3 regions of the Citrobacter sp. Cm046 genome follow, and region 1 is predicted to be linked to each of the others. Evidence: predicted binding sites of a transcription regulator. Region 1 holds the regulator's gene; each other region holds the start of a gene.

Region 1 (3,270 bases):
TATGAAAAATAGAACCAGCACAAAACACCATTCCCGTGAAAAAGTCATGGGCAATAATGCGAACAAAAAACAATCAAACGTCGTAAAATTCAGGATGTCATTATTGACGATGATGAAAAAAGCCAGCTTGCGCTGGCTTTTGGAAAGTTAACATTACAAATGAGCGTTAGCGGTTACTTTTGGCAATTAAACGTTCCGGGAGTATGAAACTAAACCGCGTTCCTTTTCCTGGTGCACTGTCGATAATCAACCGACTGTCATGATGATTTAACGCATGCTTCACGATCGCCAGCCCTAATCCACTACCGCCCGTTTGCCGGGATCGCGCTTTATCCACGCGATAAAATCGCTCAGTCAGACGCGGGATATGCTCAGAAGCAATGCCGGGGCCGTTGTCTTCGACGCTGAACTCAGCGCCTTGGGTCACATGCTGCCAGCGCACGGTGATATGCGTTCCCGCAGGGGTATGGTTGACCGCGTTATAGATAAGATTCGAGATAGCACTGCGCAGTTGCTCCTCATTACCCAACACACTTAGCTGGCTATCAACGTCAAAGGTAAAGGTGTGTTTATTCTGGCTCAGCGTTTGCGCCTCATGTTCAACCACGCGCAGTATCACCGGCACATCGACTTTTTCATTCAACAGCAGCGCTGGTGCGGCCTCGATTCTCGACAATGTCAGCAGTTGCTTAACCAGCCCTTCCATACGCTGTGTTTGCTCACGCATGGTGTGCAGCGCTTTTTCTCGCGTTGCACCTTCCAGGGGATGTTCCTGCATCATTTCCAGATAGCCTTGCAGCACCGTGATTGGTGTACGCAGCTCATGGCTGGCGTTGGCAAAAAAGTTACGCCGCGCACCTTCCAGTTGGTGCATCTGGGTGACATCACGCGCCACCATCAGCAATTGCTTATCGGTATAGGGCATCACGCGAATTTCCAGATGTCGTCCGGTATTGAGAACCAAATTGATCGGTCGACTAAAGTCGCGCGTTTTCAGGTACAACGTGAATTCCGGGTAACGCAGCAGGTTAAGAATATTTTGGCCGCTATCGTCCGGCCAGCGTAATCCCAGAACCTGCTGCGCCAGGCCATTACACCAGAAAATACCGCCCTCTTCGGTAGTCAGTACAACCGCGTCGGGGAGTGATTCAGCCCCACTACGAAAGCGTTTGATCAGATTACCCAGTTCACGACGGCGCTTCTTGTTACGTAGCTGCATTTGATGCAAACCGTACAGCAACGGTTCCCAACTGCCTCGCCCCGGCGGTGGTGTCATACTCCTGTCGACCCACAACCACCAGGACAAACGTAATAAATTCCAGAAATGCCAGACAAGCAGGCTTGTTACCGACGCCAGTAAAAACCAGGGCAGATAACCGAAAAAAGCACTAAGGATAAAAGCCGGTATGCAGCAAAGTATCAGCTCCAGTACCAGCCTTCTCCATGACAATCGTTCAAGCAAACGTCATACTCCATTTACAGCCAGGTCCATTAGGCTTGTATTCTTACCAGTCAGAAGCGGGTCGAAAAACGATATCCCGTCCCACGCACCGTCTGCACCATGCGATCGTGTCCGCTGTGCTCCAGCGCCTTGCGCAACCGGCGGATATGCACATCTACTGTCCGGTCTTCCACGTAAACATTGGTGCCCCAGACATGATTGAGTAATTGCTCGCGACTGTAGACGCGCTCAGGGTGGGTCATAAAGAAATGCAATAACTTGAATTCGGTGGGTCCCATATCAAGCGGATCCTCGCCGGTCATCACACGATGCGAGGTTGGATCCAGGCTCAGGCCCTGCATCTCAATGACCTCTTCAACCGCCATTGGCGAAATACGACGCAAAACGGCTTTAATACGCGCTACCAGTTCCTTGGGAGAAAACGGCTTAGTGATATAGTCATCTGCACCGGTTTCCAGACCACGCACGCGGTCCTCCTCTTCCCCTCTTGCCGTCAGCATCATCACAGGAATGTCCCGCGTCATCGCTTCTCGCTTGAGATGTTTAATGAACTGCAGACCCGACCCGCCCGGAAGCATCCAGTCCAGCAGGATGAGATCCGGCCAGGGTTCATTAAGTTGGTTCACAGCACTGTCATAGTCTTCGGCTTCTACGGGATGAAAACCGTTTTGCTCGAGCACGAAGCAGACCATTTCACGAATTGGAGCTTCATCTTCTACGACCAGAATACGTCTCGCCATGATTTGCCCTGTTTTTTAATTAACTCGTTTATCATCAATACGGTGTCATTATGCGTCAGATTTATGACAGATTTATGAAAAGATAGTCCAGGTTTAACGAAGGTTGTTGAATTATGACAGCCCGGAGGCAAGATATTACCGTCCTGCAAAGGTTATAATCCTGTTCACGTTTTTTGCCATGGAACACTTATGCGCATCCTTCACACGTCTGACTGGCATCTGGGCCAAAACTTCTACAGCAAGAGCCGCGCCGCTGAGCATCAGGCCTTTCTCGACTGGCTTCTGGATACGGCACAATCCCATCAGGTGGATGCGATTATTGTGGCTGGCGATATTTTTGATACCGGCTCTCCCCCAAGCTACGCCCGTGAGCTATACAATCGCTTTGTTGTAAATCTGCAACAAACAGGTTGTCATTTGGTGGTGTTGGCAGGAAACCACGACTCTGTCGCCACGCTCAATGAATCCCGCGATATTCTGGCGTTTCTGAACACCACGGTGGTCGCCAGCGCAGGTCATGCGCCACAGATACTCCAGCGCCGCGACGGCACACCGGGTGCGATATTATGCCCGATCCCTTTTTTACGTCCACGCGACATCATCACCAGCCAGGCAGGACTCACAGGCGGAGAAAAGCAGCAGCATCTGCTGGGAGCCATCACCGACTATTATCAACAGCAATATGAGGACGCCTGTAAGCTACGCGGCGACCAGAACCTGCCCATTATTGCGACAGGGCATCTGACTACCGTCGGTGCCAGTAAAAGTGACGCCGTTCGTGACATCTACATTGGCACGCTGGATGCATTTCCGGCACAAAATTTCCCGCCAGCGGATTACATCGCGCTGGGACATATTCACCGGGCGCAGGTCATCGGCGGAACAGAGCATATTCGCTACTGTGGCTCGCCGATTGCGCTGAGTTTTGATGAGTGCGGCAAAAATAAATGCGTTCATCTGGTGAGTTTCGAAGAGGGTAAGCTGCGCGCGGTTGAAAACCTCACCGTGCCGGTTACACAGCCGCTTTCGGTACTGAAAGGCGATTTAGCGTCTATTACTGCTCAACTT
Region 2 (3,270 bases), on a different contig from region 1:
TAAATTACTCTTTCCATTAAACACGTTTTACGAAGTTGCCCAAACCGGATGGCGCTACGCTTATCCGGTCTATACATTGGGCCTACAGTCTGAACCGTAGGGCGGATAAGCGTAGCGCCATCCGCCAATTCGTCAATTCGTCAAAGATATTCTGTTAATACAGCGCTTTACCACTGCTGTCTTTCACGTTGGTCTTCCATGCAGCACGAATCTGCTCAACCACGCTGTCCGGCAGGCTGGCGTAATCCAGGTCATTGGCCTGCTTGCCGCCATTTTTGTATGCCCAGTCAAAGAATTTCAGCACCTCAGCGCCTTGCTCAGGTTTCTTCTGCTCTTTATGAACCAGAATGAAGGTTGTAGACGTGATTGGCCACGCCTCGTCACCTTTCTGGTTAGTCAGATCCTGGGCAAAAGTTTTGCTCCAGTCAGCGCCTTTAGCCGCATTAGCGAAACTTTCTTCGGTCGGACTTACCGGTTTGCCGTCAGCAGTAACCAGTTTGGTATAGGCCAGGTTGTTCTGCTTAGCATAAGCATATTCAACGTAGCCGATAGAGCCTGGCAGACGCTGTACGAACGCGGCGATACCGTCGTTGCCTTTACCACCCAGACCGGTTGGCCAGTTAACGGTAGAGCCTGAACCAATTTTAGATTTCCACTCTTCATTCACTTTTGCCAGATAGCTGGTGAATACGAAGGAAGTACCGGAACCATCAGCACGACGAACAACGGCGATATTCTGAGAAGGTAGTTTCAGACCCGGGTTCAGTTTGGTGATGGCTTCATCATCCCACTTCTTAATTTTGCCGAGATAGATGTCACCCAGCGTTTTACCGTCAAGCACCAGCTCACCGGATTTCAGGCCTGGGATATTCACCGCCAGCACCACACCGCCGATCACTGTTGGGAACTGGAAAAGACCTTCCTGTGCCAGTTTCTCATCAGACAATGGTGCATCAGATGCACCGAAATCAACGGTATTTGCAGTAATTTGTTTTACACCACCGGAGGAGCCGATACCCTGGTAGTTTACTTTGCTACCGGTCTCTTTCTGATAGGTATCAGCCCATTTGGCATACACCGGCGCAGGAAAAGTTGCACCTGCACCTGTCAGGCTTGCTGCTGCGAATACAGAGAAAGCACTCATCGATAAGGTCGCGGCGACAACAGTTGCGACAGTGGTACGCATAACTTTCATAATGTCTCCTGCACGATTTTCGTAAATCATTGTTAAGTGGCTACGATGAGCAAAATAGGATAAACAGGTGACAGTTAAATGTACGAAATATGACATTTTTATGACAACGAAATAAATCAGACAAAACAAATAAAAAAAACCAATAAAAATAATCAGTTGAAATGAAACGTGACGGTAATATTTCGCAAAAAATTTCTTTTTATGACACTGAAAACAGTAGCTGAAGATGACGGTTTGTCACATAAAAAAAGCGGGATAGTTGATTAAAAACAGAACAACGAATAAAAAATGCCCCGCCAAAAGCGGGGCATTTTCACTATAACCGACTTACTCTACAGTAACCGATTTAGCCAGGTTACGCGGCTGATCCACATCGGTGCCTTTAATCAGCGCCACGTGATAAGCCAGCAACTGCAGCGGAACAGTGTAGAAGATCGGTGCAATGACCTCTTCCACATGCGGCATCTCAATGATGTGCATGTTTTCGCTGCTAGTGAACCCAGCATCCTGATCGGCGAAGACGTATAACTGGCCGCCGCGGGCACGAACTTCTTCAATGTTGGATTTCAGTTTTTCCAACAGTTCGTTGTTCGGTGCAACCACGATAACCGGCATATCGGCATCAATCAGCGCCAGCGGGCCGTGTTTCAGTTCGCCAGCGGCATAAGCTTCAGCGTGAATATAAGAGATCTCTTTTAACTTCAGCGCGCCTTCCAGCGCAATCGGATACTGATCGCCACGGCCAAGGAACAGCGCATGATGTTTGTCAGAGAAATCTTCCGCCAGAGCTGCGATACGTTTGTCCTGAGACAGCATCTGTTCAATGCGGCTCGGCAATGCCTGCAGACCGTGAACGATCTCCTGTTCGATTGACGCATCCAGGCCTTTCAGACGAGACAGTTTCGCCACCAGCATCAACAGAACTGTCAACTGAGTGGTAAATGCTTTCGTCGAAGCCACGCCTATTTCAGTCCCGGCATTGGTCATTATCGCCAGGTCTGATTCACGCACCAGAGAAGATCCCGGTACGTTACAGATAGCCAGCGATCCCAGATAGCCCAGATCTTTAGACAAGCGCAGACCCGCCAGGGTATCCGCCGTTTCACCAGACTGGGAAAGAGTGATCATCAGGCTGTTACGACGCACAGCTGATTTGCGATAGCGGAACTCGGAAGCGATTTCCACATCACAGGAAATACCTGCCAGCGACTCGAACCAGTAGCGGGATACCATACCTGAGTTGTACGAGGTACCACAGGCGATAATCTGGATATGCTCCACCTGAGACAGCAGCTCATTGGCATTCGGACCCAGCTCGCTTAAATCCACTTCACCATGGCTGATACGCCCGGTAAGGGTGTTTTTAATCGCGTTCGGCTGTTCGTAAATCTCTTTCTGCATGTAGTGGCGGTAAATACCTTTTTCGCCAGCATCATATTGCAGACTGGATTCGATATCCTGACGTTTCACTTCTTCGCCAGACTTATCGAAAATAGAGACCGAACGGCGGGTCACTTCCGCAATATCGCCTTCTTCAAGGAAGATAAAGCGACGGGTAACCGGCAGCAACGCCAGCTGATCGGAAGCGATAAAATTCTCACCCATCCCCAAGCCAATAACCAGCGGGCTACCAGAACGTGCCGCCAGCAGGACTTCCGGGTTACGGGTATCCATGATCACCGTGCCGTATGCACCGCGCAGTTGCGGGATAGTCCGCAGTACAGCTTCACGTAGGGTTCCGCCCTGTTCCAGCTCCCAATGCACCAGGTGAGCAATCACTTCGGTGTCGGTTTCAGAAACAAAGGTGTAACCACGCGCTTTCAGCATTTCGCGTAGTGGTTCATGGTTTTCGATGATGCCGTTATGCACCACCACAATATGTTCAGAAACATGCGGATGCGCGTTCGCTTCTGAAGGTTCACCATGGGTCGCCCAACGGGTATGAGCAATACCAGTGCCGCCATGCAACGGATGCTCTTCCGCAGCAGCGGTAAGCATCTGTACTTTACCCAGACGACGCAGACGGGTCATGTTGCCTTCAGCATCGACAACTGCCAGACCGGCAGAGTCATAGC
Region 3 (3,270 bases), on a different contig from region 1:
AATAAATTCATCAAGGCATCAATCGGTGCAACATGAGAAAAATGCAGCACCGGCTCTTTCTGACCTGGCGTATGGCGGATAAGCGTCGGCAGCGCCGTCATCGGGCGATTACGATTAGGCAGAACCTCCGTACCCACAATCGCGTTTATTGTCGTCGATTTACCCGCCTTCATGGTGCCGACAATAGCCAGCACCATCTCCAGACGCGTTATCTTTCGCAGCTCATTGTTGAGCGTTGCCTGCTGGACATCCATGCCACGCGCACTGAAATGCAGGGGCTGTACCTGTCCGCTATGCTCTCCTTCTTTCTGCGTGACGTTATCCAACGATGTCGCGGGCAATTTTTGTAATTGCTTGAGATGTTCCTGAGAGAGCATCAGCAAGCGTTCAGCTTCCTGACTTAATTCATATATTGTCTGTGTGTACATGGAAAATTTTTCCTTAACGCAAATAGCAGTGCTTTTATTTAGCCAAATCGTTTTATTTATAGACTTTCGGCTTTTATAATTACGTGTGGAAATAATTAAAAATCAAAACAACCAATTGATATTTTTAATATAGAATTCAATGTATAACCGTTGGCCTGAGGCCTCTCACTTACTGTATTAAGTAAGAAAGATAAAGAGAGTAGTTCAGTTTTAAAAAATGCCAGCTTAATTCCCCTACCTAAATTAAGGGGTCGTGAAGCATTCACATACAATGGCTAAGTGATACTGAAAGTCGTGTGACCTATGAATATCAGGTGGTTTGCCTCACCTTATCTTAAATAACAAAGCGTAGCAATTTCCCTTAAAAAATATTCAGTCCGGATTTCAGGTACTGGAAAGCAAAGGTATTGTGGTGTTTAACTGCAGCCTGCCATTTTTCTTAATCGGACAGTAGTCCCGACAAAAGCAGGGATTTTATGTATAATTGCGGCCTTTTTCGGCAATCTGCCATTTTTGGGCGCTTTTGCCCCTGCTGACTTTTGAGGAAATCTACATGTCATTACCACACTGCCCACAATGCAACTCCGAATACACTTACGAAGATAACGGCATGTTCATTTGCCCGGAATGCGCCCACGAATGGAACGATGCTGAACCGGCTCAGGACAGCGACGAACTGATCGTGAAAGACGCTAACGGCAACCTGCTGGCCGACGGCGACAGCGTTACCGTCGTGAAAGATCTGAAGGTAAAAGGTAGCTCTTCAATGCTGAAGATTGGGACCAAAGTGAAAAACATCCGTCTGGTTGAAGGCGACCACAACATTGATTGCAAGATCGATGGATTTGGCCCAATGAAACTGAAATCCGAGTTCGTGAAAAAGAACTAATGATTATGCCCGGTGGCGCTTCGCTTACCGGGCTTACGCTAACTACACTTAACTGGCTTCTTTTACTGAGGTAAAAATTATGCCATTAAGTCCCTACATCTCTTTTGCCGGCAATTGCGCCGACGCCATCGCATACTACCAACAGACATTGGGCGCAGAGCTGCTCTACAAAATCAACTTTGGTGAAATGCCCAAATCGGCACAGGACAGCGAAGAGGGTTGCCCTTCAGGTATGAAATTCCCCGATACTGCAATAGCCCACGCTAATCTGCGTATCGCGGGCAGCGATATCATGATGAGTGATGCTGTTTCATCAGGAAACGCACATTATTCCGGTTTCACGCTGGTTCTTGATACGCAACATGTCGACGAAGGGAAGCGCTGGTTTGACAAACTTGCCGCCAAAGGCCAAATCGAAATGGACTGGCAGGAAACCTTCTGGGCGCACGGATTCGGTAAAGTCACCGATCAATACGGTGTGCCATGGATGATTAACGTCGTGAAGCAACCGCAGCCAACCGAGTAACCTGACGGGAGGCTCGCCCTCCCGTACTGTCATCAAATCTCGCTCAACTCTTCATCGCCAGGTAACCTTCCTTTAACGAAAATGTCACATTAATCCGCCACGATGGGGCCACTTTTTTAGGGAGGCCGCATCATGCAAACGATTATTCGCGTCGAAAAACTCTCCAAATCCTTCAATCAACATCAGGCGCTAAACGCGGTTGATCTCAATATCGGTGCCGGTGAGATGGTCGCTCTGCTTGGGCCGTCTGGCTCCGGCAAATCCACCCTTTTACGCCATTTAAGCGGTTTGATTACTGGTGATAAATCACCAGGCAGTCACGTCGAACTGTTAGGTCGCACCGTACAGCGTGAAGGCCGGCTGGCGCGCGACATTCGCAAAAGCCGCGCTCACACCGGCTACATCTTCCAGCAGTTCAATCTGGTGAACCGTCTGACCGTGCTGGAGAACGTGCTGATTGGTGCGCTCGGCAGCACACCGTTCTGGCGCACTTGTTTTAGCTGGTTTACGTCAGAACAGAAACAACGTGCGTTACAGGCGCTAACCCGCGTTGGCATGGCGCACTTTGCATATCAGCGCGTTTCCACGCTTTCAGGCGGGCAGCAGCAACGCGTCGCCATCGCCCGCGCGCTGATGCAGCAGGCAAAAGTGATCCTCGCCGATGAGCCGATTGCCTCGCTGGACCCGGAATCTGCGCGCATCGTGATGGACACCCTGCGCGACATTAACCAGACCGACGGCATCACCGTGGTTGTCACGCTGCATCAGGTGGATTACGCCCTGCGTTACTGCGAACGCATTGTCGCACTGCGTCAGGGGAACGTCTTCTTTGATGGCAGCAGCCAACACTTCGATAACGATCGATTTGATCATCTCTACCGCAGCATGAACCGCGTCGAACAGAACGCGCAGGCTGCTTAATTGAACTGAAAAGGCCAGGCTGACAAGTGAAATAGCCTGGAACAATGACTCGTTGAGGAAAAAACATGAGCTATAAGGCCGTTGCCGCGCTGGCGTTCACCAGCATGTTCAGCATCAGTACCTTGTTAAGCCCGGCGCATGCCGAAGAGCAGGAAAAAGCGCTGAACTTTGGCATTATTTCGACTGAATCACAGCAAAACCTGAAGCCACAGTGGGAACCGTTCCTGAAGGACATGGAAAAATCACTGGGCGTAAAAGTGAACGCCTTCTTTGCCCCGGACTATGCCGGGATCATCCAGGGAATGCGTTTTAACAAAGTCGATATCGCCTGGTACGGCAACCTCTCCGCCATGGAAGCAGTGGACCGCGCCAACGGACAGGTCTTTGCACAGACCGTCGCCGCAGATGGATCGCCGGGTTACTGGAGCGTGCTGATCGTTAACAAAGACAGCCCGATCAACAACCTGAACGAACTGATCGCCAAACGCAAAGATCTGACTTTCGGC

What was found. The regulator PhoB, encoded in region 1, activates phosphate uptake and scavenging genes when phosphate is short. The targets are predictions, from matches to a motif close to CTGTCATAAAACTGNCNNAT.
Region 2: a site for PhoB is predicted at 1,283-1,302, ahead of pstS (phosphate ABC transporter substrate-binding protein PstS). Genes of this name have one in related genera too.
Region 3: a site for PhoB is predicted at 1,914-1,933, ahead of phnC (phosphonate ABC transporter ATP-binding protein). Genes of this name have one in related genera too.

What each region holds. Positions count from the first base shown of each region.
Region 1 covers NZ_JAOWGP010000036.1:177,932-181,201, reverse strand. Annotated here, with positions in the region: gene phoR (phosphate regulon sensor histidine kinase PhoR) at 167-1,462, opposite strand; gene phoB (phosphate response regulator transcription factor PhoB) at 1,513-2,202, opposite strand; gene sbcD (exonuclease subunit SbcD) at 2,392-3,270, shown strand, end outside.
Region 2 covers NZ_JAOWGP010000030.1:385,769-389,038, forward strand. Annotated here, with positions in the region: gene pstC (phosphate ABC transporter permease PstC) at 1-1, opposite strand, end outside; gene pstS (phosphate ABC transporter substrate-binding protein PstS) at 155-1,195, opposite strand; gene glmS (glutamine--fructose-6-phosphate transaminase (isomerizing)) at 1,523-3,270, opposite strand, start outside.
Region 3 covers NZ_JAOWGP010000007.1:126,832-130,101, reverse strand. Annotated here, with positions in the region: gene crfC (clamp-binding protein CrfC) at 1-428, opposite strand, end outside; gene OGX98_RS00645 (zinc ribbon domain-containing protein YjdM) at 982-1,317, shown strand; gene yjdN (VOC family metalloprotein YjdN) at 1,397-1,843, shown strand; gene phnC (phosphonate ABC transporter ATP-binding protein) at 1,976-2,764, shown strand; gene phnD (phosphonate ABC transporter substrate-binding protein) at 2,830-3,270, shown strand, end outside.